3 regions of the Lysobacter sp. GQ73 genome follow, and region 2 is predicted to be linked to each of the others. Evidence: predicted binding sites of a transcription regulator. Region 2 holds the regulator's gene; each other region holds the start of a gene.
What was found. Region 2 encodes sigma-54, which starts transcription at its own class of promoters, with help from an activator protein. Its sites were predicted from a motif close to TGGCACGNGCNTTGC; they were not measured.
Positions count from the first base shown of each region.

Region 1 (10,450 bases), on a different contig from region 2:
CGGCGCGCTTGCCCTTGGCGAGCGCCGGCGCCGGCGCGATGCGCAGGTCGTCGAGGTAGCCCTGGTACGGCAGCGCGCTGTCGCCGTCGTGGACCAGCAGTATCCGGCGCACGCGGCGGCCGGCGGCTACCTCGCCGATGCGGCTGCTGACCGCGTTCCATTGATCCGGGTAGAGCAGCCGCGCCATGCCCTGCTCGCGCGCGGTCAGGCCATTGCCGTACAGGTCCAGCGGCTTGCGTTGCGACAGCCGGCTGCCGTCGTCGAACACCAAGTCGATGGCGACATAGGTCGAAGCGTTGCGCAACGCATCGAGTTTCGACGGCGCGGCCTGGCCGGGGAGGTGCGCGCTCGACAGCGGGAACACCCGATAGGACAACTGCGTGTCCTTGGTCACCGCGATGTCGACCTCGAAGGCCTGCGCGCTTTGCGCCGCCCCGCTGCCGACGCCTTGGTAGCGCAGCGAGCGCACGCCGCTGAAGCCGACGCCGGGTTTGGCGGTCAGGGCGGCCGCCGCGGGCGGGCCGCCGTCGGCGCTCAGGCGCGGCGCCGGGCTCGCGGCCGCGGTCTCGGCGATCGCCGGCTCACCGGCCTCGAACGAGGTCCAGAAGCTGCGCGCCGGCCCGGCCGTCGCGGCCGGCGCCAAGGCCCCGGCCAGGACCAGGGCCATGGCCTGTTTCGCTCTCGCCCCTGCGCCCTCGCGGCGCACTGCGTACTTTGCCGACATTCCCGCTCCCGTTGCACCGGACGGCGATCGCCTCCGATTCGCGTTGCGCCGACCGGCGAACGCCCCTGCTTTGGCGATTTGAATCGATCTAAATCGACCTTGTCAAACCGCGCCGCAGCATCGGCCGCCGCCGCGCACCGGCAAAAAATCCAATCTGAACAATCACTTCCACCGCGAACCCCGGCCCGGGTGGCGCGCCTTTGGCACACCTTTTGCGTCACCCCTCCTGGAATGTGATTTGCATCACATTTTTGTGCTGGTCTAGATCAGCACTTGCAGCCCTTCGCAACACGGAAGTCCGTCCCCCATGCCCACCCCGCATCGACTTGCTCTCTCCCTTGCTTTCGCGACCGCGAGCGCAATCTGCCCCTCAACGTCAGTTTTTGCTGCAGAGCGTCATACTGCCACGGCGAACCCGATGCCCGACATCGAGCGCCTGCGCGCCGAACGGCAGTGGCTCGCCGCGCTGGCGCGCATCGAAAGCGCGCAGGCGTCCGCCCCCGGCGACGACCGTCTGTACCGGTTGCAGGTGCTGACCCTGGCCGATCTCGGCAGCGCGCATCGCGCCTGGACCCTGTATCGCGCTCGTCCCGAGCTGTTCGATGCCGCCGAACGCCAGCGCCTGGAGGCCGGCCGCCTCGCCCGCCTCACGCTCTGGGGCAGCCTGTTCCCCGAGGACGAGACCACCCGCCTCGACGAAATGCGCGACGCGCGCGAGGCCTTCGGCCAGTACCGCGCCACCCAGACGCCCGGGCAACGCCAGGCCGACCTGCGCACCCGCTTCGACGAACTGCTGCTGCTCAATCACCTCGAACGCCATGCCGAGGTGATCGAACGCTACCGCGCCCTGCAGGCCGAGGGCGTCGAGGTGCCGATGTATGCGCTGGCCAAGGTGGGCGCCTCGCTGCTCGCCGACAAGCATCCCGAGCAAGCCGCGAGCGTGCTCGAACGGGTCGTGCGCGAGTGGCCCGAGGATCACGACTCGCAGTTGCAACTGGCCTACGCCTATTCGGAAAGCGAGCGCTTCGACGCCGCCCTGGCCCAGTTGGACAAGATCAAGGCGGCCGAGCCGGCCTGGGTGCGCGTCGACGGCGCCAAGCAGAGCTTCGAGAACTGGCGCCACTACGACGCCGACAGCACCCACACCATGATCCGCCTGTACGGCGAGGACACCGTCGGCGCGCAGCGGCGGCTGGAAGCGATGGCGGCGATCGGCCCGGACAACCCGAGCCTGCAGACCAACCTCGGCGTCGCCTATCAAAAACGCGGCTGGACCGACCGCGCGCTGCAACGCTTCCAGATGGCGAGCACGCTCGAACCGAGCAACGTCGGCGCGCGCATCGGCCAGATCGGCGCCTACCTCGAACACGCCCGCGTCGACCTGGCGCGGCCGATCCACGACGAGCTGATCGCCCACCGCCCGCGCGACGTGCAGGTCAAGCAGATGAGCGAGTCCTGGGACCGGCGCCTGGGCTGGCAGTGGACGCTCAGCACCGCCGGCGGGCGCAGCGACGCGCGCGGCGGCGGCGCGGCCGCATCGCCGTTCGGCAGCCGCGACGCGGTGCACCGTTTCGAGATCCGCAGCCCCTTGATCGACGACCGCTGGCGCCTGACCGCGCACGCCCAGGACGCCTGGGCCGACTACCCCGGCGCCCGCGTCCACGACCGCCGCAACGGCGTCGGCGCGCTGTACGCCTACGACCGCCTCAGCCTGGGCTTCGGCGTCGATCGCGCCGACGACCGCTGGCTCGCCGGCGGCGACCGCACCGGCTACTACCTCGACGCCGGTTGGCGCCTCGACGATGCCTGGCACGCCAATGCCTCGTGGTATCGGCAAACCCCGGACGCGTCGCTGCAGGCGCGCCGCGCCGGCATCGACGCCGATGCCCTGAGCCTGGGCCTGCGCTGGACGCCGAGCGAACGCACCACGCTCGGCGCGAGCGCGCAGCAACTGCGCTACAGCGACGACAACCGCCGCAGCGCGCTCGCGCTGAGCCTGGACCAGCGCCTGTACACGCGACCGCACCTGCAAATCGCCGGCCTGGCCGACCTGTCGACCAGCCGCGCCAGCCGCCGCGATGCCGAGGTGCCGTATTTCAACCCCAGCCGCGACGCCTCGCTGAACCTCGGTGTGCGCCTGGATCACGTCGCCTGGCGCCGCTACACCCGCCACTTCGTGCAACGCCTCAGCGCCAGCGCCGGCCCGTACTGGCAACAGGGCTACGGCAGCGCCTGGGTGCCGCAGCTGCGCTACGAACACGAATGGCGTTTCGGCAGCGGCCGCACGCTCAACTACGGCGTCAACTGGTCGCGTCCGGTCTACGACGGCGTGCGCGAGGACCGCGTCGCCTTCGATCTGAGCTTCCGTTGGGGTGAGGAATGAACATGTCGTCTTTCGCTGTCTCGCGCGCCGCCGTCTCCACCCGTCTGCACCGCAGCTTCCATCGTCTGCTCGCTGGCGCAGCGCTGGCCTTGGCCGCACTGGCGCCGCTCGCGGCGAGCGCCGACGAACTGTTGGTGCTGAGCTATCACGACGTGCGCGACGAAGTGGCGCGCAAGGGCGACCCCGATGCCTACGCGGTCAGCACCCAGAACTTCGCCGCGCACCTGGACTGGCTGCACGGCCACGGCTACCAGCCGGTCGCGCTGAGCCAGGTCATCGCCGCCTCGCGCGGCGGCAAACCCTTGCCGCCCAAGGCGGTGCTGCTGACCTTCGACGACGGCCTGCGCAGCATCTACACCCACGTCTTCCCGCTGCTGCGCGCCTACCACTACCCGGCGCTGATGGCGGTGGTGACCTCCTGGGTCGACCTGCCGCGCGACCAGAAAGTCGATTACGGCCCGCGCATGTTCACCCACGACGACTTCGTCACCTGGGAGCAACTGCGCGAGATGCAGGCCTCGGGCCTGGTCGAAGTCGCCTCGCACAGCCACGCCCTGCACCGCGGCGTGACCTCCAACCCGCAGGGCAACACCATGCCCGCCGCGATCACCCGCGCCTGGAACGAAAAGACCCGGCGCTACGAGACCGAAGCCGAATACCTGGCGCGCATCCGCCAGGACCTCACCGACAGCGCCGCCGAGATCGAGCGCGAACTCGGCGTGCGCCCGAAGTCGGTGATCTGGCCGTATGCGGCCTACAACAGCCAGACCAATGCGATCGCCGACGAACTCGGCATGGCGGTGACCTTCGACCTGGAAGGCCGCCACCAGAAGATCGGCGCCGACCTGCACGGCCTGGCGCGCCTGCTGGTGTTCGACAACCCCACCGTCAACGACCTGGCCTACGAGCTGCGCCACGACGAGGAACTCGACGGCCTGCGCGCCTTGCAGGTCGACCTGGACTACGTCTACGACGCCGACCCGGCGCAGCAGGCGCGCAACCTCGACAGACTGATCGAACGGGTCAAGCAGGTCGGCCCCAGCCACGTGTTCCTGCAAGCCTTCGCCGACCCCGACGGCAACGGCTCGGCCGATGCGCTGTATTTCCCGAACCGGCACCTGCCGATGCGCGCCGACCTGTACAACCGCGTCGCCTGGCAGCTCAAGACCCGCGCCAACGTCAAGGTGTTCGCCTGGTTGCCGGTGCTCGGCTTCGAACTGCCGGATGCGGCCTTGAACCAGCGCCTGAAGATCCAGGCCAGCAACCCGGACGAGACTTTCCGCCTCAATCCCTTCGAGCCGCAGACCCGGCGCATCGTCGCCGAGGTCTACGAGGACCTCGCGGTCAGCGGCTACACCGAAGGCCTGCTGTTCCACGACGATGCGCTGCTGCGCGAAGACGAGTTGCGCGGCCAGGCGCCGGCCGACCCGGCCAAGCGCACCCAGGCATTGATCGAGTTCACCCGCGAGCTGGCCCGCGCCGCCGGCAAATGGCGGCCCAAGCTGATCACCGTGCGCAACCTGTTCGCCGCACCGGTGCTGGAGCCGCGCAGCGAGGCCTGGTTCGCGCAGGAGCTCGCCGCCTTCAACCAGGCCTACGACTACACCGCGGTGATGGCGATGCCGTGGATGGAAAAGAGCCGCGATCCGCAGGCCTGGATGGACCGGCTGCTGGCCGAGGTGAAGAAGTCGCCGCGCGGCCTGTCGCGCACCATCTTCGAACTGCAGACCGTCGACTGGCGCAACCGGCAGCCGATCCCGGCCGCGCAGTTGAAGGCGATGGCCCACCGCCTGCAGGCCGGCGGCGCGCGCCACCTGGCCTGGTACCCGGACGACTTCATCGACGACCGGCCCTCGACCCGGGACGCGCGCGAAATCATGTCCGTGCGCGGCTTCCCCTACCTCGAACGTTGAGCTCCGCCCACTCCATTCGTCGCCGAGCCCACCCGGCCGGCCCGTCCGCGCTGCCATCGAGTCCACCATGAGCCCGCTCGCCAGTCCATTGCTCGCCGCGCTGTTCCAGTTCGCCTTCTTCTATCCGATCGTGATGTCGTTCTTCTGGATCTCCGGCGGGCTGTACTACTACTTCCGCCGCGAGCGGAAGGCGCGGGTGCGCACCGATCCGCCGCCGCTGGCGGACGCGCCGTTCGCCTCGATCCTGATCCCCTGCCACAACGAAGGCGACCACGTCCACGAAACCATCGCCGCGGCGCTGGCCCAGCGCTATCCGCAGTTCGAAGTGATCGCGATCAACGACGGCAGCCGCGACGACACCGGCGAAAAACTCAACCGCCTGGCCGCGCTGCATCCGCAATTGCGCGTGGTGCACCTGGACCGCAACCTCGGCAAGGCCAATGCGATGCGCATGGGCGCGCTGGCGGCGCGTTCGGACTATCTGGTCTGCATCGACGGCGACGCCCTGCTCGACGAATACGCGATGCACTGGATGATCTGGCACCTGTGCTCGGGCGCGCGGGTCGGCGCGGTCACCGGCAACCCGCGCATCCGCAATCGCTCGACCCTGCTCGGCCGCCTGCAGGTCGGCGAGTTCTCCTCGATCATCGGCATGATCAAGCGCGCCCAGCGCGTGTACGGCCGCATCTTCACCGTGTCGGGCGTGATCTGCGCGTTCCGCCGCAGCGCGCTGCACCGGATCGGTTACTGGTCCGACAGCATGGTCACCGAAGACATCGACATCAGCTGGCGCCTGCAGATGGACCACTGGGACATCCGCTACGAACCCAATGCGATGTGCTTCATCCTGATGCCGGAAACCCTCGGCGGCCTTTGGAAACAGCGCCTGCGCTGGGCCCAGGGTGGCGTGGAAGTGTTGATGCGGCATACCCGCGACCTGTTCTCCTGGCGCAAGCGGCGCATGTGGGCGGTGCTGGCCGAATACGTGCTGAGCCTGATCTGGGCCTACGTCATGGCCTTGATCATCGGCCTGTGGGCGCTCGGACTGGTCGTCGACCTGCCCGAGCAACTGCGCGTGACCACCTTGCTGCCGTCGTGGCACGGCGTGATTCTGGCGCTGATCTGCCTGCTGCAGTTCGCCGCCAGCATCGTCATCGACCGCCAGTACGAGACCGGGGTCGGGCGCAATTACTACTGGATGATCTGGTACCCGATGGCGTACTGGCTGCTGAGCTTCGCCACCACCGTCGCGGCGGTGCCCAAGGCGCTGGCGAAACGTCGCGGCACCCGCGCGACCTGGGTCAGCCCGGACCGGGGGATCCGATGAAGCCGACCGCCACCCCGGCCAAGCCCAAGCCTGCCGAGCACAAGCCGGGCGGACACAAACACGGCCCGCGCCGGCGCACCGCGCACAAGCACGACTCGCGCCTGATCCAGAAACCCGGCGCCCAGGACGCCTGGCCGCGCACCCTGTGGGGCGTGGTCACCGGCGCGTTCTGGCTGGCCTATCTGTATTTGTGGATGCCGGTGGCGACCCTGGCGATGTGGCTGCTCGGCGTCCGCCGCACCGCCTCCGAGCTGTATCTGCGCGAACACAGCGTCGACCCTTTCCTGATGCTGGTGCTGCCGGCGACCGCGACGGCCGTGGTCGCGCTGCTGCTGATCTGGGCCGAGTACAACCGCTGGCGCTTCGCCTCGGCCGAGAGCGAGCGCCGCGGCGTACAGGCCGAGGTGCCCCTGGACGAAGTCGCCGGCCGGCTAGGCGCCAGCACCGAACTGGCGCAAGCGCTCAACCAGGGGCGCATCAGCGTCCTGCACATGGACCCGAACCACGCCGTGCCGTTGTCGCTGACCGCGCTGGCCCCGCCCACGAGCAGCCGACCCTTCCCGCCGGTGTCGCCGATACCCCGCTTCGCCCGCGAAACAGCGCCGCAGGGCTCGTGGATCCTGATGATCGCGCTGGCGATCTCGATCGCCATCGTGGTCGGCGTATTGATGGTGGTCTCGTTCGGCTATCGGCAGATCCACAGCGTAGCGCCGAAGCGCACCATCGAAGGCACGCCGGGCCTGGACCGCCCGGCCTACCTGCCCGCGAACGCCGAGGCCGCACTGGACCCGGCCGCGATCGGCCAACGCACCGCGACCGGCATCGAATCCGCGCTGCGCGACGCCCAGGCGCTGCGCATCGCCGACACCCAACGCCGCGATGACACACGCCCACGCCGCACCACCGGCGTGCTGGCGCCCAACGCCAAGCCGCGCCCCCTGCCCGCGCACAGCCCGAAACCGCCTTATCCCATCGACGCGTTGCGCCGCGGCGAAGGCGGCCTGGTGACTTTGCGCGTGCAGGTCTCCGCCGAAGGGCGGCCGACCAACGTCGAAATCGCCAAGCGCAGCAGCCACCGCGAACTCGACCGCGCCGCCGTCCGCACCGTACGCACCTGGCGCTTCGCCCCCGCGGTGCGCAAAGGCAAAGCAGTGGCCGCGGTGGTGATCGTGCCGGTGGAGTTCAAGCCGGAGCGTTGAGCGGCCGCCGTCGCTTCGCCTTCTCCCGCTAGCGGGAGCCTCGCCCTTCCCCTTGCCCTTCCCCCCTTTGAAAAAGGGGGGCTGGGGGGATTTGCCTTTAGCTTTAGCCCTTGCCTGAGCCGTAGCCCAGGCAAACCTACATCAGTGCAGGCTTCCCGACGGCACCGCCCCGACGCCACCCTCCCCCGCAGCCGCCGAAACACAAGCCGCCATCACCGGGTCCAACCGTCGCGCCAACGCCTGAAACACCTCCCGCAACAACCGGTGATTCTGCCCCGCGGGATAACCGATCTCGATCAACACCTCAGGCTGCAGAGTCCGCACGATCCCGTGCAACTCCTGCTGAAAAGCGGAAAGCGCTTCGAACGCATCAACGGGCATGACCACCCCTCCTGCGGGGGCGTGAGCTCGGGCTTGCGGGGCATACGCGGTACTCCTGTCCTTAGGCGAGGAACCCGCGCGGTGCGGCATGCCACCGGCGGGATGTCGGGAGGTTCGAAACCGCACATAGTCGGCGGGCGTATTCCCCTTGCGGGTGTTGTATTAGCCGCCCTCCCGACGCATAAGCACGCGTCGGCACGCCCAAACATCAGGCATGAAAAACCCACCAATTGACGGAGGTGGGTACCGCTATGTGTGTTGGAGTTTCGACGCTCCTAATCGCGACTTTGCATAGTTCGCCAACGGCTGTCAATCAGACAAGTCCGAGCTCATCTGCCAACCACGTATCTACACAGAGGACATTCCAGGACGGTGGCAAATGGTGCCAAAGCCCGCTCAAGACCCATATCGGGCATTCGAATCTTTCACGCCACGGCAGATCTCGGCGTTCAAAGGCATACGAGGTTTAGCTAGCGCTACTTCTACCTAGAAGTCGGCAAGTGGGATCATAAGGCCTATACAGTCATAGCCCGTTACGAAGTAGCAGCTAGACACCAGTCTATATAGCAGAAGTCAGTGCTTCTCGGATTCGGCCAATTGCGCGAGAGATATGCATCCTGCAGTCGTAACAAATCCGGTTTCCTCTGCCTCTGCCGGCAGCATATATAGAACGTCGAGCGGCAATTCCTTTCCTGCAAGCTTCAATTCCGCCTTCAGTCGGGACAGAGGCTCGCCAGACGGGCCAACAATCAAAATGTCGAAATCACTGCCAACACCGAACAGCGAAGACCCAAACATGAAGGATTCGAACTCCCGTAGGGACTCGCAAGATCTAAGTAAGTATTTCGCGACATCACATGCCGTCATCAACGGTTCCGCAGCAGCGCACTTAACTCCTCCCATTTCATTACCTCGCATCCAAGGCCCCGCCCTGCTTCGATGGCATTCTGTGTAGGATGCCCGTTGGGATTGATGTTCCAAGCAATATCGATGGGGCCGAACCGATCCCAGAAGGTGCGAATAGCATCGGCTGTCGGCTCATACTCCATAATCATGCCTACCCGTAAGCTTCGCCCATCGGCGAGCGTCATTGTGAAGACGCGATCAAATTCTCTATCGAGGTTCGCAACGGATCTAACTTGCCTAATCAGACGGTACGAGAAAAAATAGTCCTTATGAGCAGCAGTCTTTACGTCGTCCGAATAAATAGCGGAAACGAGTGTTCCGGCGCTTCCCCAGCCTATTGTATTGCCTTCTAAATGTCTGATCGCCTTGCCTTCCCAGACGCACTCCTTTCGATACCCGCATAGGAAATCCATGCCGGGAAAATCTGCATAGTATTGCATCGATAATTCGGCACTGATCGTGTAGGCGGCCGAAATAACTGCAACTACGTCAACCCGACCAGGCATCGTAATCCTGATAGCGTCATCGCGGAGATGCTGCGCCGAACCCACTCCGTGTGTTTCCCAGATGTTTCTAAGTGCGTAGTTCACCTGCCAGTTCATGCGAAGATTTGTTCCATTTCTGCGGGATAGCGGATAGCACCGCCGGCGACACCACAAACGTGCCGTTCTGAGAGACCTCGAACATGTTCTTGGTATCGGGCAAAAGTCTGTCGCTCAGCCTCTGTCATGTGATGCGGGTTTGCTTTGATGGTGGCTAGGATTCGGAAATGATTAGGCAGAATGACACCTCGCATCCTCTGCACCCACGTCTTAGCCGTTTCAGATTCCGGATCGTATTCGAAGCTTAATCCATCGGAGGGCGAGAACTCCTTCCACACGGCCTTGTTTTCGTCCATGGCGGCGACCACGGCGTCTCTAACTTGGCTACGCTCATCGTAGGCACGAATTCCTTGCTTGTGCATCAAAGCAGCGAGGTGGTTGCTTTTCCAACCTAGCAACGTACCCCGGCTATATCCGTCCGGATCCTTGTCGATGATCGTGTGGCACGTCGGGCACAACAGGATAAGGTTTTCGAAGGAGTCGGGCACGAACTCTCCGGCGGGTCTTTCTTCGTGACGCGGCCCCGTTTCTCCATGCGGAATTACATGAGCCATCTCGGCTATGTGCTTGTCTCCGCCCATTTCAGCGGGGAACAGAGGCTGGAGGCACTGGGGGCGTTGACAGTGACCTGCAGCCTCGGAGAACAGCCGTAGTTTTGTTTCTATAGGTATATGTTTGCGACCTGTCATGGTTGGGAGCATTAAATCCTATGCGATCAGGAAATGGTGTAGCTGCTGCAGCCAAAATAGACCAATAACGACACATGCTGGGGCCGAGGTACTGACGAGGAAGACTTGCATCACCATTATATAGGAGGCACTCGTGGATCGAGCGGTCGCCCCTAGCCGAAAGCGGCCGATCACGCTGATCGGCTAGCCGGTCGGAGAAGGATTGACCTGGGGCTTCGGCGCCGCAACCGGCGATGGCCAGCGGTAGTATCAGCAAAGGTTTTACGAGGGCTCGGATCCGCGCTTTAGAGCACCCAAACGCGGCCATACCGAAACTGTCCTAAGAG
Region 1 covers NZ_JCAXEE010000001.1:58,340-68,789, reverse strand. Annotated here, with positions in the region: gene AC6CH2_RS00275 (GH92 family glycosyl hydrolase) at 1-667, opposite strand, end outside; gene pgaA (poly-beta-1,6 N-acetyl-D-glucosamine export porin PgaA) at 1,143-3,107, shown strand; gene pgaB (poly-beta-1,6-N-acetyl-D-glucosamine N-deacetylase PgaB) at 3,110-5,020, shown strand; gene pgaC (poly-beta-1,6-N-acetyl-D-glucosamine synthase) at 5,088-6,347, shown strand; gene pgaD (poly-beta-1,6-N-acetyl-D-glucosamine biosynthesis protein PgaD) at 6,344-7,546, shown strand; gene AC6CH2_RS00250 (hypothetical protein) at 7,688-7,927, opposite strand; gene AC6CH2_RS00245 (nucleotidyltransferase family protein) at 8,501-8,725, opposite strand; gene AC6CH2_RS00240 (hypothetical protein) at 8,794-9,435, opposite strand; gene AC6CH2_RS00235 (HNH endonuclease) at 9,432-9,989, opposite strand.
Region 1: pgaA (poly-beta-1,6 N-acetyl-D-glucosamine export porin PgaA) is a predicted target of sigma-54. The motif match lies at 926-940, and genes of this name have one in related genera.

Region 2 (10,450 bases):
CATGCGGCCGGTCATGCCGAGCACGACGTCGCGATAGACCCGGAACTGTTCGTCTTCGTCGGGCAGTTCGTTGCGCTGCAGGAACAGGAATTCGGTGCGGTACAGGCCGACGCCGGCGGCGCCGAGCGAATGCGCCTCGGCTACGTCCTCGCGCGATTCGGCGTTGGCGTACAGCTTGATGTCGACCCCGTCGAGGGTGCGGGTCGGCTCGCGGCGCAGGCGGTGCAACTGCTTGCGTTCGCGGGCGAGCTCGCGGGTACGCACGCGGTGGCTGCGCAGGTCCTCGGCGTTGGGTTCGAGAATGACCGTGCCGGTGGCGCCGTCGACGACCAGGGCGTCGCCGTCGTTGATCTTGAGCAGCGCCTGGGCGGTGCCGACCACGAGCGGCAGATGCAGGCTGCGGGCGAGGATGGCGCTGTGCGACAGGGTGCTGCCGGCGGCGGTGACGATCGCCATCACCCCCTGGGCCTGCAACTGCGCCAGCTCGGCCGGGGCGACGTTGTCGGTGACCAGGATCTCGCCGGCTACCCCGGAGGTATCGTGGTCGCGCCGGTGCAGCGCGGCGTGGATGCGCCCGATCACCTGGTCGATGTCGTCGACGCGGCTGCGGAAGTAGGCGTCGTCCATGGCCTCGAACACCGAGGCGATGCGGTCGCGCTGCAGACGCAGGGCGTAGTCGGCGGCGTAGTGGCCGCTGCGGATCAGCTCGTCGAGGCCGTGCAGCAGCTCCGGGTCGTCGAGCAGCAGGGTATGCAGATCGAGGAATTCGCCGACCTCGTGCGCGAGCGCGCCGTGCAGGCGCTCGCGCAGGGTGTGCATTTCGTTGCGCACGGTGTCGATGGCGACGTGCAGGCGGGCCAGTTCGGCCTCGACCTGGTCGTGGCCGATGCGTTCCTCGGCGACTTCCAGCGCATGCGGCAAGCGGACGCGGGCACGGCCGAGCGCGCTGCCGCGCGAGGCACCATGACCCTGGAATTCCTGCCTCATGCGCGCCTCCGGCTCAGCTGTCTTCGTCGAAGCGACGATCGAACAGGGCGATCACCGCGTCGGCGGCGCTGGTTTCGTCCTCGCCCTCGACGCGCAGTTTGACGTGGGTGCCCTGGCCGGCGGCGAGCAGCATCACCCCCATGATGCTCTTGGCGTTGACCTCGCGGCCCTTGGCGGTGAGCGTGGCGTTGCTGCGGAAGGCCGACAGCACCTGGACCAGCTTGGCGGTGGCGCGGGCGTGCAGGCCGAGTCGGTTGGAAACAGTCAGGTCGCGTTCGATCATGTCGGGGTCCTCAGGCAATGGTCTTACGCGTCGTTGCGAGTCGCGTCATGCGGTCAGGCGTCATCCAGGATCACACCGTTGCGGGCGCCGGCGGAGGCGACCGCGGGCAGTTGGTCCAGTTCCAGCTCCGAATAATTCATCACCCGCAGCAGCATCGGCAGGTTCAGGGCCGACACTCGCCGCACCGGCGTGCCCAGCCGCGACACGCGCGCGGCGAGGTTGCTCGGCGAGGCGCCGTAAAGGTCGGTCAACACCAGCACGCCGTCGCCGTCGTCGACGCGGCGCAGCGCCGCGCTCGCCAGCGGCAGCAGAGCGTCGGGGTCGGCGTCGAACGGGACCTCCAACGCTTCAGTGCGCAACGGCAAGGGGTTGAGCAGGCGGTTGGCGACGGCGACCAAAGCGCTGCCGATACCGGAATGGGTGATGAGAAGGACGCCGACTGACATGCCGCCAACTTAACAGAGCGGAGTGACAAGCCGGAAGCGCCGAATGCGGCGGTCCGCGGGCATGGCAGCGCAGGGCCCGGCCGAGCGCCGGGGAGCGCGGGCAACTGTTTGATTCTGCGTTCGCGGATCGCTGGAGGGAGCGGGCGGTGGTGGGGCAGGGCGCCGCGTCGGAGCGCGCAGTCGTTGCCGGAACGCCGCCCCAAGCGATGAGAGGCAGCGGATCGAAGGCGCGCTGGCCAGGGCCGGCGGACCGGGTTCACGAACGCAGCGGGCCGCGAAAACGACCCGCTGCATTATCGGTGAGGCGGCGTCACTGCTTCGACGGGGCTTGGTCCGCGGTCGGCGGTGGGGGCGCGGTCGGGTCGGTCGGGGTCGGTTGCGGATTCTGGGTCGGCGGGGTGTCGGTGGGGGTATCGGTCGGCGGCGGCAAATGAGTCGCAGGCAAGTCCGAGGGTGCAGCGTCGGCCGGCGGACTGGTGTCCGTGGCCGGTGCGGGCGCCGGTCCCGGGTCGGTCGTGGCCGGAGCCGGCCCGTTCGACTCCATCGGCGCCGGGTCGGGCTTGTCGCAGCCGCTCAGCAGGCCGGCCGCAAGCAAGGCGCCCAAGGCCAGGGCCAGGGCGCGAGGGTGTGTCGGGGAAGTATTCATCGTGATCCTCAGCTGTCGGGAAGGAGGGTCGCGGCGGGAAGAGGTTATTTGTCGCCGCTGCGCTGGCCGTGACCGGCTTGGTACTCGGCCAGGGACAGGGCACCGTCGCCGTCGTGATCGTGCGTGGCAAAATTGGCGGCGAGGCGCGCATCGAGCGCGGCTTCGTCGCGGCTGATCTTGCTGTCGCCGTTGCTGTCGAGGTCGGCAAAGTTCGCCGGCACGGTGGTATCGGCCGGCGGAGGCATCGGCGCCTGGCCGCGTTGATCGTTGACCGGCGGCTCGGTTCGCTGCATCGCATCGCCCGGTGGCGCGGACTGTGCTTGGGCCATTACCGCCGGCGCCAGGGCGAGCGCGCCGACCGCAAGCAGCATCGGCGTGAGGCGGCGGATCGTGCTTTTCATGGCGGTGCTCCGTAGGAGGGACGCACCGGAGCGCTCGGCATCCGGCACAGGCCGAACCTAATGCGAGGCCTGCAAGCGTCGCGACACGGCAATGGGAAAATTTTGTAAGGATGCCGAGCCGGTCGACGGCGAGGCTCGGAACGGTTCAGATCGCCGCGATGGGCGCAGCACGGATGGCTTGCTTGTCCGCTGCGGCCATTCGCGCCAACGGCAGTGCGCCTATGCACAGGGGCGGCGCCGGGCGTGGTGCGAAGCCGCGGCGGAGACGAGCGGCGCGGGGGGGGCCGTTCGCGCGAGGTCGCCTGCTTGCGCGGCCCTCGGCTCCTTAGCGACTCTGGACCTCTAAAAAAAAACCGCATCGAGGCCGGACGAGCGTCGCGCAGCGTACTCAGTCGAGTTCGCGATGGTGCACGGCGACTTCGTTCCAGCCGCGGGTACGGGCGTGTTCGGCCATGCGTTCGGCCAGGTAGACCGAGCGATGCCGGCCGCCGGTGCAGCCGAAGGCGATGGTCGCGTAGCTGCGGGTGCTGTCGGCCTGCAGGCGCGGCAGCCAGGTGTCGAGGAACTGGCTGATCTGCTCGACGTAGAGGTTCACGTCGGCCTGCGCTTCCAGATAGTCGCGCACGCCGCCGTCGCGGCCCGACAAGGGCCGCAGCGCCGGATTCCAGTGCGGATTCGGCAGCCCGCGCGCATCGAACACGAAGTCGGCATCGGCCGGCACGCCGCGGCGGTAAGCGAAGGATTCGAACAGCAGCGACATGCCGGCGTCGCCGCCCATCGCGAATTCGGTGATGACGTGGCGGCGCAGCTGATGGACGTTGAGTTCGCTGGTGTCGACGATCGCATCGGCGATCTGGCGCAGCGGCTTGAGCACCTGGCGTTCGAGCGAGATCGCATCGGCCAGGGCCAGGCCGAACTGGCTCAGCGGATGGCGGCGGCGGGTGTCGGCGTAGCGCTTGAGCAGCACGCCGTCGCTGGATTCGAAGAACACCAGTCGCGGGTCGGCACCGAGCGCACCGACCGCCGACAGCCATTCCGGGATGTTGGCCAGGTCGCTGTGGCGGTTGCGCACGTCGATGCCGACCGCGAGCTTGGTCGGCATGCCTTCCTCGGCCTTGATCACGTTCTGCACGAACTGCGGCAGCAGTTCCGCCGGCAGGTTGTCGACGCAGTAGAAGCCCAGGTCCTCGAAGGTGTTCAGCGCCACCGACTTGCCCGAGCCGGACATGCCGCTGACGATGACCAGGGTGAAGGCACTGCCCTCGCCGGACGCGGCGGGATCGAAAGGGGAGTTGCTCACGATTCGCCGCGCTCCAGGAAGTTGCTGTGCCGGGCGATGAAGGCCGCGGCCGGGTCGAGGCCTTTCATGCGCAGGCTGTGCAGCCGCGTCGCCGCTTCGGTCAGCACGGCGAGGTTGCGGCCGGGCATGACCGGCAGGGTGATCATCGGCACGTCGAGGTCGAGCACGCGGCGGATGCCGGTGTCGCCGGTCAGGCGTTCGATTCCGGCGGGTATCGGTTCGCTCATCGGCTTGGTCAGGTGCACGATCAGGCGCAGGTATTTGTTGTTCTTGACCGCGGTGTCGCCGAACATCTGGCGGATGTTGAGCACGCCCAGGCCGCGCACTTCGAGCAGGTCCTGGAGCATGTCCGGGCAGGTGCCGTCGAGCACGTCGGGCGCGATCTGGGTGAATTCAGGGGCATCGTCGGCGACCAGGCGATGGCCGCGGGTGACCAGCTCCAACGCGAGTTCGCTCTTGCCCGATCCGGATTCGCCGGTGATCAGCACGCCGATCGAATAGATTTCCATGAACACCCCGTGCAGGGTGATCTGCGGGGCGAGCGCGCGCGCCAGGTGGTATTGCAGGTGGTTGAGCAATTCGTGGCCGCGGCGCGGCGAAACCCACAGTGGGGTGTCGGTTTCCTCGGCGGCGATGCGCAGGTCCTCGGGGCAGGGCTGGTCCTTGCTGATGACCAGGGCCAGGGGCCGGAACTGGATGATCTTCTCGATCGTTTCCCAGCGCAGCCGCGAGTCCAGGCCGTCGAGCCAGGTCAGCTCCTCGGTGCCGAGGATCTGCACCTTGTTGGGATAGATCGCATTGAGGTAGCCGGCCAGCGACGGGCGCCGCGCGACCGTGTTGACCGCCTCGACCAGGCGGCCGTCGCCGCGTTGGCCGGCCACCCAGCGCAGGGCGAGCCGCTCGCGCTGCTGTTCGAACAGTTCGCCTGCACGGATGCTCTTGCTCATGGGCGCAAGTTTACGAGCAAAGCGATGGCAGTGTCCGCACCGATGCGCAGCCGGCGGGGGCTCCTGCGGCGTGAAAGCGCTGGGCCGACGCGGCGCCGGGACGCTTGCCGGAAAAGCGCTTCGAAGCGAGCGCCGCTCGAATCGAGGTTTCTGCGAAGGCAGGGCTCAGGCCGCGCTGCGGCGGCAATGATCGAGCAGGCGGTAGCTCAGCTCGGCGACGGTCGGCGCCGAGCGCAATCGCTCGAGGAAGCTGCCGTCGGCGAAGCGTTCGGCGAGCTCGGCCAGCAACAGCAGATGCTGCTGGACGTGGTGCTCGGGAATGGCCATGGCCAGGATCAGGTCGACCGGGCGTCCGTCGATGGCGCCGAAATCGACCGGCTGGGCCAGCCTGAGAAAGGCGCCGCGGCTGTGTTCGAACAGGGGCGTGCGCGCATGCGGGATGGCGACGCCGTGGCCGATCGCGGTGCTGGCGAGCCGTTCGCGTTCGCCCAGGCTTGCGCGCAGGGCGAACGCAGTGGAGGAATTACCGTCGCAGAGCATGCGCGCGGCGACATCGAGCACGGTATTGCGATCGCCGGGTTCGACCAGGATCGCGACCCGTTCCGCACTCAGTAATTCATAAAGCGGCATGACGGCGTGTCTGGATCGATGACCGGGCCCCGTAAACCGGTTTCAGCCGACGAATTCGCCGTTGCGTGCGAGGCTTTCGCCGCGGTGATGGTCGACTTGCTTGCTCTTGTGTTTCATCAGCAGGCGGTCGAGCTTGTCGGCGAGCAGATCGATGGCGGCGTACATGTCGATGGCGGCGGCGTCGCAGTGCAGGGTGCGGCCGGCGATGAGCACGGTGGCCTCGGCGCGATGGTCGGGCTTGTCGAGACTGAGCTGGGTACGCACGTCGAAGGGTTGGTCGAAATGGCGCTGCAGGCGGGCCAGCTTGGTTTCCACATAGTCACGCAGGGCTGCGGTGACTTCCAGTTGCTGGCCGTGGGTTTCGATACGCATCGGAGACCTCCTTCACGTCGCGGGAGAATGCAGACTGGGCTCCGGGCCGTCGGTCGTCGACGGCTCCGGGGGCCTGTTTGACGCCCTGGCCGGGGCCAGGGATTCCAGCATCGCACGCCCAGTTCCAGGTGCAAGTGGCCAGACCGCAACAATGGTCGTAGGCCGGGCCTAAGTCGCTGATTCGTTGGGAAATAGAGCCGAAATCCGGCGGATTTGCGGAATCTGGCGGGCTTACGCCATGCGCACGCGTTCCTGCGACGAGGGGATGCTCATCGCCTCGCGATATTTGGCCACGGTGCGGCGCGCGACCGGCACGCCGGTGGCCTTGAGAGTTTCGGCCAGACGCGCGTCGGACAAGGGTTTGCGCGGGTTCTCGGCCTCGATCAGGCGCCGGATCATGGCCTGGATCGCGGTGCTGGAGGCCTCGCCGCCGGAGCCGGTGTCGATGCCGGAGGCGAAAAAGGCGCGCAGCGGCATGGTCCCGCGCGGGGTGCGCGCGTACTTGCGGGCGATCGCGCGCGAGACCGTGGACTCGTGCAGGCCGACTTCGTTGGCGACCTCGCGCAGGGTCAGCGGGCGCAGCGCACTGTCGCCGAATTCGAGGAAGCCGGCCTGTTGCTTGAGCAGGCAGCGCGCGACCTTGAGCAAGGTGTCGCCGCGCGCTTCCAGGCTCTTGAGCAGCCAGCGCGCTTCCTGCAGATGCCCGCGCAGATAGCTGGCGTCGGAAGCGCTGGCGTGGCGGATCATGCTTTCGTAGCCGCGATGGATCGAGATGCGCGGGCGCATCGCTTCCGACAGCGCCACCCGCCACAGGCCGTTCTGGCGCCAGATCACCACGTCCGGGGTCACGTAAGTGTCGGTAGAGATCGCGCCCATCTGCGCGCCGGGACGCGGGTCGAGCGAGCGCAGCAACTGCACCGCAGTCTCGACCTCGGCGATGTCGCGCTTGAGTTCGTTGGCCAGCCCGGTCGCGCCGATCCGCGGCAGGCGTTCGAGCGGTTCGCCGGCGATCACCAAAGCCAGGGTCTTGCCGGGGGTGTCGTCGGACAAGGTGCTGAGCTGCAGGCTCAGGCACTCGCTGAGCGAGCGCGCGCCGGAGCCGACCGGGTCGAAGCGCTGCACCTGGTGCAGCACGGTCGCGACTTCTTCCTCGCTGACCCCCATCGCCAGCGATTCGACGATCGCCGACAGGCTTTCGCGCAGATAGCCGTCGTCGTCGATCGCCTCGATCAGGGCCACGCCGATGCTGCGGTCGCGCTGCGACAGCGGGCTGAGGTGCAGTTGCCACAGCAGGTGATCGTGCAGAGTCTCGGCCTCGGCGACCTGTTCGGCCGCGGGCGAGTCTTCGTCGTGGTCGGAAGGGCCGACCCGTTCGTACCACGTCTCGCCGTCGTCCATCGTCCATTCCGGCTCAGCGGTCGGCGCTTCGGCGCCTTCCTCGACGCTCGGCGGCGCGCGCGGCTCGTCTTCGTTGACCGCGGACGGATCGGTCCAGTCGAGCAGCGGATTGCTCTCGATCGCGGTGGCCAGCTCGGCTTCCAGTTCGACAGCCGACAACTGCAGCAGGCGGATCGCCTGCCGCAATTGCGGTGTCATCACCAGCTGTTGTCCGAGCGAGGCTTGGAGGCGAGGCTTCATCATCGATTGCTAACGCGACCTGAGATGGCTGTCGGCCCGGGCCGCGCGTCGTGGGCGTCGTCCGCGCCCGGTAACCGCAAGGTTACAGACGGAACTGTTCGCCCAGATAGACACGACGGACATCGGGATTGGCCAGCAGCGCGTCCGGAGCCCCCTGCGCGAGCACGCCACCGTCGTTCAGGATATACGCCCGGTCGCAAATGCCCAAGGTTTCACGGACGTTATGGTCCGTGATCAACACTCCGATGCCGCGATTCTTGAGATGGCGCACGATTCGCTGGATCTCGCCGACCGAAATCGGGTCGACGCCGGCGAAGGGTTCGTCCAGCAGCATCAGGCGCGGGCGGGCGGCCAGGGCGCGGGCGATTTCGACCCGGCGGCGCTCGCCGCCGGACAGGCTGGCGCCGAGCTGCTCGGCGACGTGGGTCACCTGCAGTTCCTCCATCAGGCTGGCCAGCTCGCGCTCGATGCCGGCGCGGTCGAGGTCGTCGCGCAGTTCCAGCACCAGTCGCAGGTTGTCGGCGACGCTGAGCTTGCGGAACACCGAGGGTTCCTGCGGCAAATAGCCGACGCCGTACTTGGCGCGGGCGTACATCGGCTCGGCGGTGATGTCCTTGCCGTCGAGGACGATCTGGCCGGCATCGGCCGGGACCAGGCCGACGATCATGTAGAAGCAGGTGGTCTTGCCGGCGCCGTTGGGGCCGAGCAAGCCGACGACTTCGCCCGCATCCAGGGTCAGGCCGAAGTCGCGCACTACTTCGCGCGAGCGGTAGGCCTTGCGCAGGCCTTGCGCGACCAGCATCAGCCGCCTCCCTTGGCCGGCGCGGCGGTCTTGCTCTTGGGCTGCAGGCGCATGTTCACGCGGCCGCCGGTGCCGCCGCTCTCGACCTGGCCGGTCTTGGAGTTGTAGACGATGCGTTCGCTCTTGATGGTGTCGCCGTTCTTGTCGACGTAGGCGTTGCCGGTCAGGACGATGGTGTCCTTCGGCATGTCGTACTCGATCTTGTTGGCGCGGCCGTTGAACGGCGAACCGTCGTCGAGCTCCTGCTTCAGCGTCGCCTGCGAGCCGGTCAGGGTGACGAAGCTGATGTCGCCCGCGGCACGCTTGATGTCGGCCTTGGCGGCGTTGATGACCAACGTGCCCTGGACGATCTTGACGCCGCCGGTGAGCACGCAGGGGCCGGAGTCGGAGCTGACCGAGCAGTTGCTGCTGTCGGCGCCGACATCCATGGGCTGGTTGCGGTCCGAAGAGCGCGCGAGCGCGGCCGCCGGCGCCAGCAGAAGGGCGACCAGGCACAGCGCCGGCCAGTTAGCGGGCTTTCGCTTCATAGCGGACCTTGACGTTGGGAATGGTGACGTTCTTGGTTTCGAGATCGGCCTGCAATCCCGACCCGTTCATTATAGTGCCGGGCTGTATCAACGTCACCGGAACGGCCGAGGTGGCCTTGTTCGTGTCGGGGAACAGGTTCAGTTCCTCGGTGGTGATGTTGATCGGCTTGCCCTCGGCATTGGTGCTGTCGGCCTTGACCTGGCCGCGCAGGCGCACTTCGTCGCCCTCGGCGCTGACCCAGCCGCGTTGCGAGCGCACTTCCCAGGCCCCGCCGTTGCCGCCGGCCTTCGGCGGGATCAGGAACAGCGGGGTGGTGACGTCCAGGGTCTTCTCGTTCGGGTCGCGGGTCAGCTTCGGCGCGCGCAAGGTGAACGATTCCTTGCCCTGCCTGTTGAGCACGACCGCCTCGAACTGGTTGAGCACGTAGTCCGGGCGCGCCTCGGCGCGGCCGTCGCCGCCGTTCTTGTCGCGCTGCGACCACAGCGCCCAGCCGCTCAGCGCCGCGGCGGCCATCAGGATCAGGGTCAGCATGCCGCGCCAGCTCATCCGAGCGCACCGGTCAGCACGCGCTCGGCATGGCCTTGCGCGCCGAGCAGCAGGTCGCACAGTTCGCGCGCCGCGCCTTCGCCGCCGCGCGCCACGGTGCGCCAGTGCACGCGCTCGCGCACCCACGGGTGGGCGTTGCCGGGGGCGACCGACAGGCCGACGTGGGGCAGGATCTTGAGGTCGGCGAGGTCGTCGCCCATGAACGCGACCTGGTCCAGCGACAGCCCCAGGCCGGCGGCGATCTGCCGCACGCAGGCGAGCTTGTCGGCGACGTCGCCGTGGGCGGTGGCGCCGAGCTCGGCCGCGCGCTGAGCGGCGATGACGCCGCCGCGGGCGGTGACGAAATGCACGGCGATGCCGTACCTGCCCAGCAGCGACAGGCCCTGGCCGTCCTGGACGTGGAAGCTCTTGAGCTCGCGCCCCTCGCTGTCGTAGGTCAGCCGGCCGTCGGTCAGGGTGCCGTCCACGTCGAAGCAGGCCAGCCGGATGCGGGCGGCGCGTTCGCGGACTTCGGCGGGGTAATCGTTGAGGTGACTGTAGGGCACAGGTTTGGCGCTCGGTATTTCGGGACTCGGGACTCGGGTTTCGGGACTCGACTCGGATTTCGGGAATTTGGAATTTGGCAGGAAAGCTCTGATGCTGTTGCGAGTCCCGAGTCCCGAGTCCCGAGTCCCGAGTCCCGGCTCTTAAACCACTCTCGCACGCAACAAGTCGTGAATATTGAGCGCGCCGACCACGCGGCGTTCAGTGTCCACGACCAGCAGGCCGCTGATCTTGTGCGTCTCCATCAGCTGCGCGGCTTCGACCGCGAGCGCGTCGGCACCGATGGTCTTGGGCGAGCGGGTCATGACCTCGGAAATGCGGGTCGAACGCAGGTCCACGCCGGCGTCGTCGAGGGTGCGGCGCAAGTCGCCGTCGGTGTAC
Region 2 covers NZ_JCAXEE010000004.1:394,758-405,207, forward strand. Annotated here, with positions in the region: gene ptsP (phosphoenolpyruvate--protein phosphotransferase) at 1-987, opposite strand, end outside; gene AC6CH2_RS14255 (HPr family phosphocarrier protein) at 1,001-1,270, opposite strand; gene AC6CH2_RS14260 (PTS sugar transporter subunit IIA) at 1,324-1,716, opposite strand; gene AC6CH2_RS14265 (hypothetical protein) at 2,027-2,362, opposite strand; gene AC6CH2_RS14270 (EF-hand domain-containing protein) at 2,407-2,763, opposite strand; gene rapZ (RNase adapter RapZ) at 3,152-4,063, opposite strand; gene hprK (HPr(Ser) kinase/phosphatase) at 4,060-5,010, opposite strand; gene AC6CH2_RS14285 (PTS sugar transporter subunit IIA) at 5,176-5,640, opposite strand; gene hpf (ribosome hibernation-promoting factor, HPF/YfiA family) at 5,683-6,012, opposite strand; gene AC6CH2_RS14295 (RNA polymerase factor sigma-54) at 6,244-7,650, opposite strand; gene lptB (LPS export ABC transporter ATP-binding protein) at 7,733-8,452, opposite strand; gene lptA (lipopolysaccharide transport periplasmic protein LptA) at 8,452-8,979, opposite strand; gene lptC (LPS export ABC transporter periplasmic protein LptC) at 8,960-9,526, opposite strand; gene AC6CH2_RS14315 (KdsC family phosphatase) at 9,523-10,071, opposite strand; gene AC6CH2_RS14320 (KpsF/GutQ family sugar-phosphate isomerase) at 10,213-10,450, opposite strand, start outside.

Region 3 (10,450 bases), on a different contig from region 2:
GGTGCCGTTGTAGTTGGCGTAGCTGGCTGCGCCCGGAGTAGTGCTGCCGTTGTTGAGCGTGGACAGGATGCCCACGCCCGGCGCCGCCACGTCGACCACCGATGTGGTGCCCCAGTTGGAGAAGCTGGCCTTGCCGCCGGCCGAAGTGCTGGCGCCGACGGTGATCACGTTGAGGCAGCTGGCCGGCTGGAAGTTCGCCGCGTTGGCGTTGCTGTTGCCGGCCGCGACCACCACGGTCACCCCGCGCGACACCGCGCCGTTGATCGCGTTCTGGAAGGTCGAGCTGCAGGCGCCGCTGCCGCCGAGGCTGAGGTTGATCACCACCGCCTTGTTGGCGCCGACCGCGGGCACGCCGGCGACGGTGCCGCCCGAAGCCCAGGTGATCGCATCGGCGATGTCGACCAGGGTGCCGCCGCACTTGCCGAGCGCGCGCGCGGTCAGCACCTTGGAACGGAACGCGGTGCCGGCGACGCCGACCGCGTTGTTGGTGACCGCCGCGGCGATGCCGGTGACGTGGGTGCCGTGCCAGCTCGACGGATTGGCGCCGCACCAGTCGCCGGGGTCGGCCGGGTTGCTGTCGCGGGCGTTGCCGTCGTTGGCGGTGGCGACGTTGGTGATGAAGTCGTAGCCGGCCGGCGAGGTCAGGTTGGCGGCGAGATCGGGATGCGCGGTGATGCCGGTGTCGATCACCGCGATGATCTTGCCCTGGCCCTGATAGCCGTTGTCCCAGGCGGTGTTGGCGCGAATGCCGCCGGCGACGCCGTGCAGGCCGTATTGCGAGGGATAGCTCGGGTCGTTCGGGGTCAGGATCGGCTGGAAGATCGAGTTGGGCTCGACGTATTCGATGTCCGGATTGGCCGCGATCCGCTGCATCAGCGTGGTCGCTTCGACCACGTCGAGCGGACGGCTGACTTCGATCAGTTCGGCGCCGGTCGAGACCGGGCCGGCGTGCTTGACGCTCAGGTCCTTGCGGCCGAGCACGGCGACGGCGGTGCTGAGTTCGCGCTGGAAGTCGAGCGCTTTCGGCGTGCCCGACTTGTAGGCGACGACGAAACCGGCGACCGGCCGGTCGGGATCGAGACTGCTGAGGTTGACGCGGTCGGCGGCGAACGCCGGCGCGGCAAGGAGGATGGAAACGGTGGCGACCGCCAGCGCGTGCCGGCGCAGGGTGGAGATTGATGGCTGAGACATTGCGAAACTCCCGTGAGGCTTCGTAGGCCGCGGTATGCGGCGGAACCGTCCTGGTTCTCTCTCGCGATCGACTGTTTCGAGGACTGCGGTCTTGCGCGAGCGCGTCCGGACGTGGCGCGGACACAGCGCTATGTCCGCGCTAGGCAGCCTAGGCACTGACGCCGGACGCGCAATACGCAAACGCATCTGCATCACAGCGCATTCGAGAACGTGCGGGATGGATATGGGATTCGACCGCGATGTCGCGCGGAGACTGAACGAATGCTCTGCACTTGCGCCGTTCGCGCGCCTACGCTCGAACTGCGACGGCAGGCGCGAAAATTCTGGCCGGCTATTTTTTCGCCATTGGAAAATTGCAACCGAGAGTGGCGCGCCAAGGCCCGCCGGCCGATGCGCCGGCAGAAGTTCGCCGCTTACGACGCATCGCCCAGGCAGCCGCGGTCGCGCCGCCGGCCCGCTCGCGGCGCCGGCGGCGCGGCCACGGCAGCGGCCGATGCCTCGTCGGCTTACTCCATGTAGACCGCTTCGACGTTATGGCCGTCTGGGTCGAGCAGGAACGCGGCGTAATAGCCGGCGCCGTAATCCTCGCGCAGACCGGCGCCGCCGTTGTCGCGGCCGCCGGCCTTGACGCCTTCGCGATGGAAGCCGTCGACGGCGGCGCGGCTGCCGGCGCGGAATGCGACATGCGCACCGCCGCGCGCATCGCCGTCGGGATACAGCCACAGTGCCGGCGCGTCCTTCGGGCCGAGCCCGGCGCCGCTGTCGTCGCTGGAGCCGACGACGTGGCCGAGCGGCTTCAATGCGGCACGGTAGAACTTCAGGCTGGCGGCGAGATCGCGCACCTTCAAACCGACGTGGTCGTACATGAGGGAACCTCCTCGAAAGGGAGGTCAGCTTGCCGCGCCGCGGCCGATGCGTTCTTGGAAAATCTTGCGGTCGCCGTGCGCAGCCTGGCGGAAGCGGCGCGGCGAGACCCCGGCCGCCCGATGGAAGCTGCGGCTGAAGTTGGACAAGTCGGCGAAGCCGCTGTCGTAAGCGACCTCGGTAATCGGCCGCTTCGGGTCGGCCAGCAAGGAAGCGGCCCGGCGCAGGCGCGCACGCAGCAGGTATTGATGCGGAGTGACCCCGAGCGCATCGGCGAACAGGCGCAGGAAATGGAAGGCGCTGACCCCGGCGATGCGCGCGCCGTCGTCCAGGCCGACCGAGCGATGTGCGTTCGCGTCCAGCCACATCGCCGCCTCGACCGCGCGGCGGCGATCGGCGGCGCGCGGCCGCAGGCGTTTGCCAGCCGCACCATCGACGGTGTCGACGCAACGCCGCGCCAACAGCAGGCCGACCTCATCGACGCCGAGATCGCTGCGCCCCTCCGCCGCGGCCTGGGCGAGTTCGCCCCAGACCATCAGTTCCGGCAACGGCGGCACGCCGCCGGCGCGCCACAACGCGCTGCTGGCGCCGAGTTCGTCGACGAGCGCCGGCGACAGATGGAACGACAGGCATTCGTCGCCGCAGCCGTGGTGTTCATGGGTGCACAGGAACTCGTCGCCGGCACGGCCGACCAACACGCTGCCGGCGACCAGTTCGTAGGCCTCGCCGCGCACGCGATAACCGAAGCTGCCGCGGCGCACGTAGGAAATGCAGTGGCTGCGGTGGCGCTCGACGAAGGGCGCATCCCGCGGCCCCGCCCCGCAGCGGTAGTCGACCGCGTGGAGCGATGCGCCTTCGCTGAGCGGAATGATCTGCATGCCGCCGATGCTAGGCCCGGGCGGCAGCGCTGGCAATGACCGGGTTGCGCGCTTTGGCAGTGTGGAGAGGAGTGAGAAGCGAGGAGTGAGAATGAGGGCTCGAGGGGTCGGGCGGGGTCGGCGCCAATACCGTATCGCTTCGGGGCGTCGTCTAGACCAGCAGCCCACTCGTTCCTGGTTCCTGCCTACTCTTTGCCCGCTCCTGCCTACTCACTCCTCCCCACTCACTCCTGTTTACTTCCTCACCCAACCCTCAACTCTCGTAAGCCGACTCGCCATGAGTGGTGATATCCAGGCCTTCGCGTTCGGATTCCTCCGGCACGCGCAGGCCGACCACGAACTTGACGATCGCGAAGGCGACCACCGAGACCACGCCCGACCAGATCACGGTGATGCCGACGCTCAGGGCCTGCACGCCCAGCTGCTCGGCGATGCTGTCGTTGCCGGCGCCGAGGCCGAAGCCGCCGAGCGCGGGCGAGCTGAACACGCCGGTCAACAAGGCGCCGATGATGCCGCCGAGGCCGTGCACGCCGAACACGTCGAGGGCGTCGTCGGCGCGCAGCAGACGCTTGAGACCGTGCACGCCCCACACGCACAAGGCGCCGGCGATCGCGCCGATCGCGATCGCGCCGAACGGACCGACCGTGCCGCAGGCCGGGGTGATCGCGACCAGGCCGGCGACCACGCCCGAAGCGCCGCCGAGCATCGACGGCTTGCCCTTGATCACCTTCTCCACCAGGCTCCAGGCCAGCGCCGCCGCGGCCGTCGCCAGCAGGGTGTTGAGGAAGGCCAGCGCCGCGCCGGCGGTGGCTTCCAGGTTGGAGCCGGCATTGAAGCCGAACCAGCCCACCCACAACAGCGACGCGCCGATCATGGTGAAGGTGACGTTGTGCGGCTTGATCGCCTCGCGTCCGTAGCCCACCCGCTTGCCGACGAAATAGGCGCCGACCAGGCCGGCGATGCCGGCGTTGATGTGCACCACCGTGCCGCCGGCGAAGTCGATCGCGCCTTTGGCGAACAGATAACCGTCGGGCCCGTACCAGACCATGTGCGCGATCGGCAGGTAGGCGAAGGTGAACCAGATCGCCGAGAACAGCAGCACCGCCGAGAACTTGATGCGCTCGGCGAAGGCGCCGACGATCAGCGCGCCGGTGATGCCGGCGAAGGTCGACTGGAAGGCGATGAAGACGTACTCCGGCAGGGACACACCGGCGGTGAAGGTGGCCGCGAGCGAGGCCTTGTCGACGCCCTTGAGGAACAGCTTGTCGAAGGTGCCGATGAAGGCGTTGCCGCCGCCGAACGCCAGCGAGTAACCGTAAGTCACCCACAGCAGTACGATCAGCGAGAACACCGCCAACACCTGCATCAACACCGACAGGACGTTCTTGGAGCGCACCAGGCCGCCGTAGAACAGGGCCAGGCCCGGCACCGTCATCAGCAGCACCAGCAGGGTCGAGGTCAGCATCCAGGCGACGTCGCCCTTGTCGACCACCGGCGCGGCCGCTGCGGCGGTTTCCTGCGCCCGCGCGGCGCCGGCCGACAACAACGCCAACACCGGTGCGGCGGCCAGGGCCAGGGGGCCTGCGATCCGCTCGCGCGAGCGGGATTCGATCATCGTGTGGTTCATTTCGTTTCTCGCGTGGAGGGTCACAGGGCGTCGTCGTCGAGTTCGCCGGTGCGGATGCGCACCGTGTTCTCGACCGGCAGGACGATGATTTTTCCGTCGCCGACCTTGCCGGTGCGGGCGGCGTTCTGGATCGATTCCAGAGCCGCGTCGAGCAGACTGTCGGGGACGGCGCACTCGATCTTGAGCTTGGGCAGGAAATCGACGACGTACTCGGCGCCGCGGTACAGCTCGGTGTGGCCCTTCTGGCGTCCGAAGCCTTTGACTTCGGTGACGGTGATGCCCGACACGCCGACTTCGGTCAGCGCTTCGCGCACCTCGTCGAGCTTGAACGGGCGGATGATGGCAATGATCAGTTTCATCTCGCGGCTCCGTGATGGTTCGTGTGCGGTCGTGCGCCGGGCGTGCTCAGAACGCCTTGGTCACGGTCAGGGTGAAAGCGTCGTCGGCGAGGAAGTTGCCGTGAGCGTTGGTATAGAAAGCCTCTCCGGCATCGGTGTCGCTGTAGGCGGCGGCGACCGAGAAACCGCTGTCGAAGCTCTTGGTCACGCCCACTTTCCAGTCGGCGTACTCGAAATCCTTGTTGTGCTCGATCCACTGCTTGCCGCCGTGGACGTTGAGCGTCCAACTCGGCTGGAAGGTCCAGTTGAGGTTGGCGTCGAGGTAGCCGCTGCCGTCGGAATCGGCATAGCCGAACAGGTCGGTCACGGCATACGAATACTTGAGCCCGACCGAGACCGTCTCCGACGGCGCCAGAGTGCCGCCGAGGTAGATCTCGGTGGTGTCGGGGCTGTTGAAGCCACTCGGGTAGTCGCCGGGGTAGTAATAGGTCAGCACGCCGACGTCGTAGGAGAACAGCTCGCCGGCCTTGCCGCGGTAGCCCATGTAGCCGTCGAGTTCGAGGCTGTTGGAGATGTCGTCGCCGATCACGACGGTGTCGGACAGCCAACTGACGTTGCTGCCCCAGGCGCCGGCGTAGAAACCGCTGTCGTGCGCGTATTCGATGCCGCCCTGCAAGGCGGGGTTCTGGTTGGTCTGCGACACCCCACGGAACAGGTAGTCGCTGGTCAGGCTCATCGAGCCCGAGGTTCCGGCGTGTGCAGTCGTGGCCGCGAGCGCGGCGAACGCGAGCGCGGTGGCGAGCGCAGCTTTGACTCGTGCGGTCCTGGCTCGTGCGGTCCTGGCTGGTGCGGTCGTGGCTGGTGCGGTCGTGGCTCGCGCGAACCTGGTTCGCGCGGTCTTGCCGGTGGCGCCGGCGCTTTCGGTTTTGCTATCTAACGACATGACGCAGGCTCCTCATAAGCGGTGGCCCCTCCCCGGTCATTGCTTCGTTGCGTTCCGGCCGCGTCGACGCCTTCGTCGTGCTCGGGCCGGAGATGGACGCGCGGTCGGACTCTGCGGTCCGCGCCTGCGTCGAATGGCTGTCCTCCTGTGGTCGGTCGGGTCCGCGGCGGCGCGCATCGATCGGTCGCGGCTCGATGGCTGCGTACTCGTCGTGCTGTGTGCGATGCCGCGGTCGAGGGTTTCGGTGGTAAGGGGCTTTGCGTTTCGTGTCCTGCGTTTGTTGCGGCAAGCCGCTCCCGCGACGTCGGCCATGGCCGATATCGGACGGATGGAGGCGAGTGGCGTCGCCCGGGTGGGTGCTCTTCCCTGAAAGCGACACGGCCCGGAGCGTTAGCCCCGGGCCGTGTGGTGGTTTACTGCATCTCGCGCATCGCCTGCGCGCGCCGCCGCGCGGCATCCCGCCGCGCCGCATCGAAGCGGCGCGGGCGATCTGGATGACGCTTGGCTGGTGCGAGGATGGATGCGTTCATGGCGATCAGACGGCGTAGTACATCTGGTATTCCAAGGGGTGTGTCGCCGCGCGGAACTTGGTCACTTCCTGCATCTTCAGCGCGATGTAGCTGTCGATGAAGTCGTCGGTGAACACGCCGCCGGCCTTGAGGAAGTCGCGGTCCTTGTCGAGCGCTTCGAGCGCCTGGTCGAGCGAGTGGCACACGGTCGGGATGCCCTTCTCCTCTTCCGGCGGCAGGTCGTAGAGGTCCTTGTCGCTCGGCGCGCCCGGGTCGATCTGGTTCTTGATGCCGTCCAGGCCGGCCATCATCAGCGCGGCGAAGGTCAGATAGCCCGACTGGATCGGGTCGGGGAAGCGCATTTCGATGCGGCGCGCCTTCGGGTTGGCCACGTAGGGAATGCGGCAGCTGGCCGAACGGTTGCGGGCCGAATAGGCCAGCATCACCGGCGCCTCGAAGCCCGGCACCAGGCGCTTGTAGCTGTTGGTGCCCGAGTTGGTGAAGGCGTTGATCGCGCGTGCGTGCTTGAACACGCCGCCGATGTACCACAGCGCCATCTGCGACAGGCCGCCGTAGCCGTCGCCGCTGAACAGGTTGACGCCGCCCTTGGCGAAGGACTGGTGCACGTGCATGCCGCTGCCGTTGTCGCCGACGATCGGCTTGGGCATGAAGGTCGCGGTCTTGCCGTTGCGGTGGGCGACGTTCTTGATGATGTACTTCATCGTCAACAGTTCGTCGGCCTTGGCCACCAGCGAGTTGAACTTGGTGCCGATCTCGCACTGGCCGGCGTTGGCGACTTCGTGGTGGTGCACTTCGACTTCGATGCCGACCTGCTCAAGGGTCTTGCACATCTCGGCGCGGATGTCGTGCAGCGAGTCGAGCGGCGCGACCGGGAAATAGCCGCCCTTCACGCCCGGACGGTAACCGCTGTTGCCGCCTTCGTATTCCTTGCCCGAGTTCCAGGCGGCTTCTTCCGAATCGACGTGGAAGAAGGTGTGGCCCATCTCATTGGCGTAACGGACCGAGTCGAAGATGAAGAATTCGGGTTCCGGACCGAAGAAGGCCTGGTCGGCGACGCCGCTGGACTTCAGGTAGGCCTCGGCGCGCTTGGCGACGCCGCGCGGATCGCGCGAGTAGGCCTGCATGGTCGCCGGGTCGAGGATGTCGCAGGTCAGCACGACGGTCGGATCGGCGGTGAACGGGTCCAGGAACGCGGTCGAGGGATCCGGCAGCAGGATCATGTCCGACTCGTTGATGCCCTTCCAGCCGCTGATCGAGGAGCCGTCGAACATTTTGCCGTCTTCGAACAACGAGGGCTCGACGATCGACTTCGGGAAGGTCACGTGGTGCTGCACGCCACGCATGTCGGTGAAACGCAGGTCGACGAATTCGACCTTGTGATCCTTGATGAGCTTTTCGACCTGTTCGAGAGACATGTTCGTTCCGGGAAAGGGGAGTCGGGAGTAAAAGTCGTGCAACGCGAGGGCATTGAAGCCGCCTGCCTGACAGGGAAGCAAGCGTCGTGCCAACTTTCAGCACCCTCTAAGTCCATGAAATAAAACAGAATCGTGGATCTGTCACGATCGGGACGCACCATATGAAGGCGCGAAACCGGGCATTCGCACCAAGTTAGTGCAATACGCTTTCCGTTATTCTGGCGCGCCGCCGCGAACCCCCGATCGCGACGGCGCGCTCCGCCTCTCCGCCCCCGACCAAGACCCCCGCCCCTAATGACCGACCTGCTCGCCGCCCTGCTCCTCGGCATCATCGAAGGCATCACCGAATTCCTGCCGATCTCCAGCACCGGACATCTGCTGATCGCGCAACACTGGCTCGGACACCGCTCCGACCTGTTCAACATCTCGATCCAGGCCGGCGCGATTCTCGCCGTGGTGGTCATCTACTGGCGCCGGCTGTGGACGCTCGCGACCGGCTTCGCCGAGCGCGACAACCGCGACTACCTGTACAAGCTCGCCGTCGCCTTCGGAGTGACCGCGGTGCTGGGCATCGCGGTCAAGAAGGCCGGCTTCAGCCTGCCCGACCAGGTCCTGCCGATCGCCTGGGCGCTGGTGCTCGGCGGCGTATGGATGATCGCGGCCGAGCATTTCGCCGCCAAGCGCGCCGCCGCGCTCGGCGAACGCAGCGAGATCACCTGGACCGTCGCGACCCTGGTCGGCATCGCCCAGGTGGTCGCCGGCGTGTTCCCGGGCACCTCGCGTTCGGGCGCGACGATCTTCATCGCCCTGCTAGCCGGCACCACCAGCCGCGCCGCAGCGACCGAGTTCACCTTCCTGGTCGGCATCCCGACCATGTTCGCGGCCAGCGGCTACGAGCTGCTCGGCGTGCTCGGCACCCCGGCCGCCGCCAACGAAGACTGGAACGCGCTCGGGGTGGCCTTCGTCGCTTCGGCCGTGACCGCCTTCATCGCGGTGAAGTGGCTGTTGCGCTATATCCAGACCCACCGTTTCACCGCGTTCGCGATCTACCGCTTCGTGTTCGGCGCGGCGCTGTTGCTGCTGATGCCGTCCGGCAGTTGAATGAGAACGCCCAGCTGATCGCATCGCCCCACCGGCAGGAGCCGCCGCCATGAACGAAGCCGATCGCGCCGCCGAACAGGAATTGCTCGACTACGCCCAGTTGTCCGGACCCGAGCGCTACGCCGCCTTCGTCGCGGCGGTCGCGCGCACCGGGCAGCTGTGGGTCGCCGAGTCCGGCGAGTTCGTGCTGACCCTGTTCGACGACGACGGCCAGGAGCTGTTGCCGGTGTGGCCTTCGACCAGCACCGCGCGCGCCGCGCTGGCGGCGGCGCCGAAGCTCAAGGGCTATGCGCCGGTACTGCGCGAGCTGGAAGCCTGGCGCGCGAAGGCCGCGCCGGCGCTGACCGAGGCCGGCCTCGGCGTCGGCGTGTTCCCGAACACCACGATGCAGTGCGCGGTAGTCACCCCGGCGGAACTGCTGGGGCATATCGACGCCGTGCTCGCCGACGAAAGCGAGCAAGAAGACAGCGACGGCGGCCTCGACCTGGAGCGCGCCCAGCGCGAACTGGCGCAGAAGTTCGCCAAGCCCAAAGGCTGAACCCCGAGCCGCGCGCCGGCGCGTTGCGACTGGAACGCCCATCGCTGATCGACAAGGAGTGTCGCACCATGAATCGATTGTTCTGCCTCGCATCGCTCGCCGCATTGCTGACGACGATCTCGCCGGCCTCGGTTGCCGCCAGCCGGCAACCCGCACCGGCTTATTCGCTGCCTCAGACCCAGGCCGGTTTGCTCGGCGCCTTCGACTGGTACCCGTTGGAGGCCACCGATGCGCGGGGCCGCCGCATCGGCGCGCTGCGCGGAGCGCGTCATCGTGGCTTGCATGCGCGCTACCAAGACGGCGTATTCGAATTGAAAGGAGCCTGCAACACGGTCGGCGGCCGCTACAAGCTGGATGGCAAGCGACTGCTGCGCGACGACCAGGGCGCAATCCAGACCACCGCCGGTTGCAGGCGCGACGCCGCGATGGACACTGCCTTCTTCCGTCTAGCCACCGTCGAGACGCAATTCGCGATCGTCGCCGAGGGCGACACGCACAAGCTGCTGATCACCCACGACGACGGCGCGCGCATCAGCCTGATCGGCGTGCCGACCGCGCAGACGCGCTACGGCAGCCCCGGCAGCCCGCTCGAATTGGAGATCGACGACGAGCGCCGCTGTCCGCCGCCGTCGAGGCGTCGCGAGCGCTGCCTGCATGTGCGGCAGGTTCGCAGCGAAGGCGCGAACCGCATTCCGGTCGGCGACTGGCACTGGCAGCGCGAACCGATCGAAGGCTATCGCCATGAAGCCTGCTTCCGCGCGATCTTGCGGGTGCGGCGCTTCGACATCGTCGATGCGCACGGCGCGCACGGCGTGGTCTACGTCAAGGAGTATCGCGACGCCCAGGCCCGCATCCAACCCGAGACCCCGGCTTGCGCGTCGGTCGATCCACGCGGCGATTGACGATCGCATCCGCCTTGCGGCCCAACCGGCTCGCTTCTCGTCCCCGCCTTTGGTCGGTGGCGAGCTGCCCCGGCCGGGTCCAAGCTCGGCATTTACCGTAGCGGGGCCGACCATGCCGCAAAT
Region 3 covers NZ_JCAXEE010000008.1:198,603-209,052, reverse strand. Annotated here, with positions in the region: gene AC6CH2_RS20105 (S8 family peptidase) at 1-1,191, opposite strand, end outside; gene AC6CH2_RS20100 (VOC family protein) at 1,698-2,057, opposite strand; gene AC6CH2_RS20095 (helix-turn-helix transcriptional regulator) at 2,082-2,933, opposite strand; gene AC6CH2_RS20090 (ammonium transporter) at 3,187-4,560, opposite strand; gene AC6CH2_RS20085 (P-II family nitrogen regulator) at 4,581-4,919, opposite strand; gene AC6CH2_RS20080 (TorF family putative porin) at 4,966-5,841, opposite strand; gene glnA (type I glutamate--ammonia ligase) at 6,377-7,786, opposite strand; gene AC6CH2_RS20070 (undecaprenyl-diphosphate phosphatase) at 8,081-8,887, shown strand; gene AC6CH2_RS20065 (DUF2750 domain-containing protein) at 8,937-9,425, shown strand; gene AC6CH2_RS20060 (hypothetical protein) at 9,494-10,327, shown strand; gene AC6CH2_RS20055 (DUF4377 domain-containing protein) at 10,449-10,450, shown strand, end outside.
Region 3: glnA (type I glutamate--ammonia ligase) is a predicted target of sigma-54. The motif match lies at 7,864-7,878, and genes of this name have one in related genera.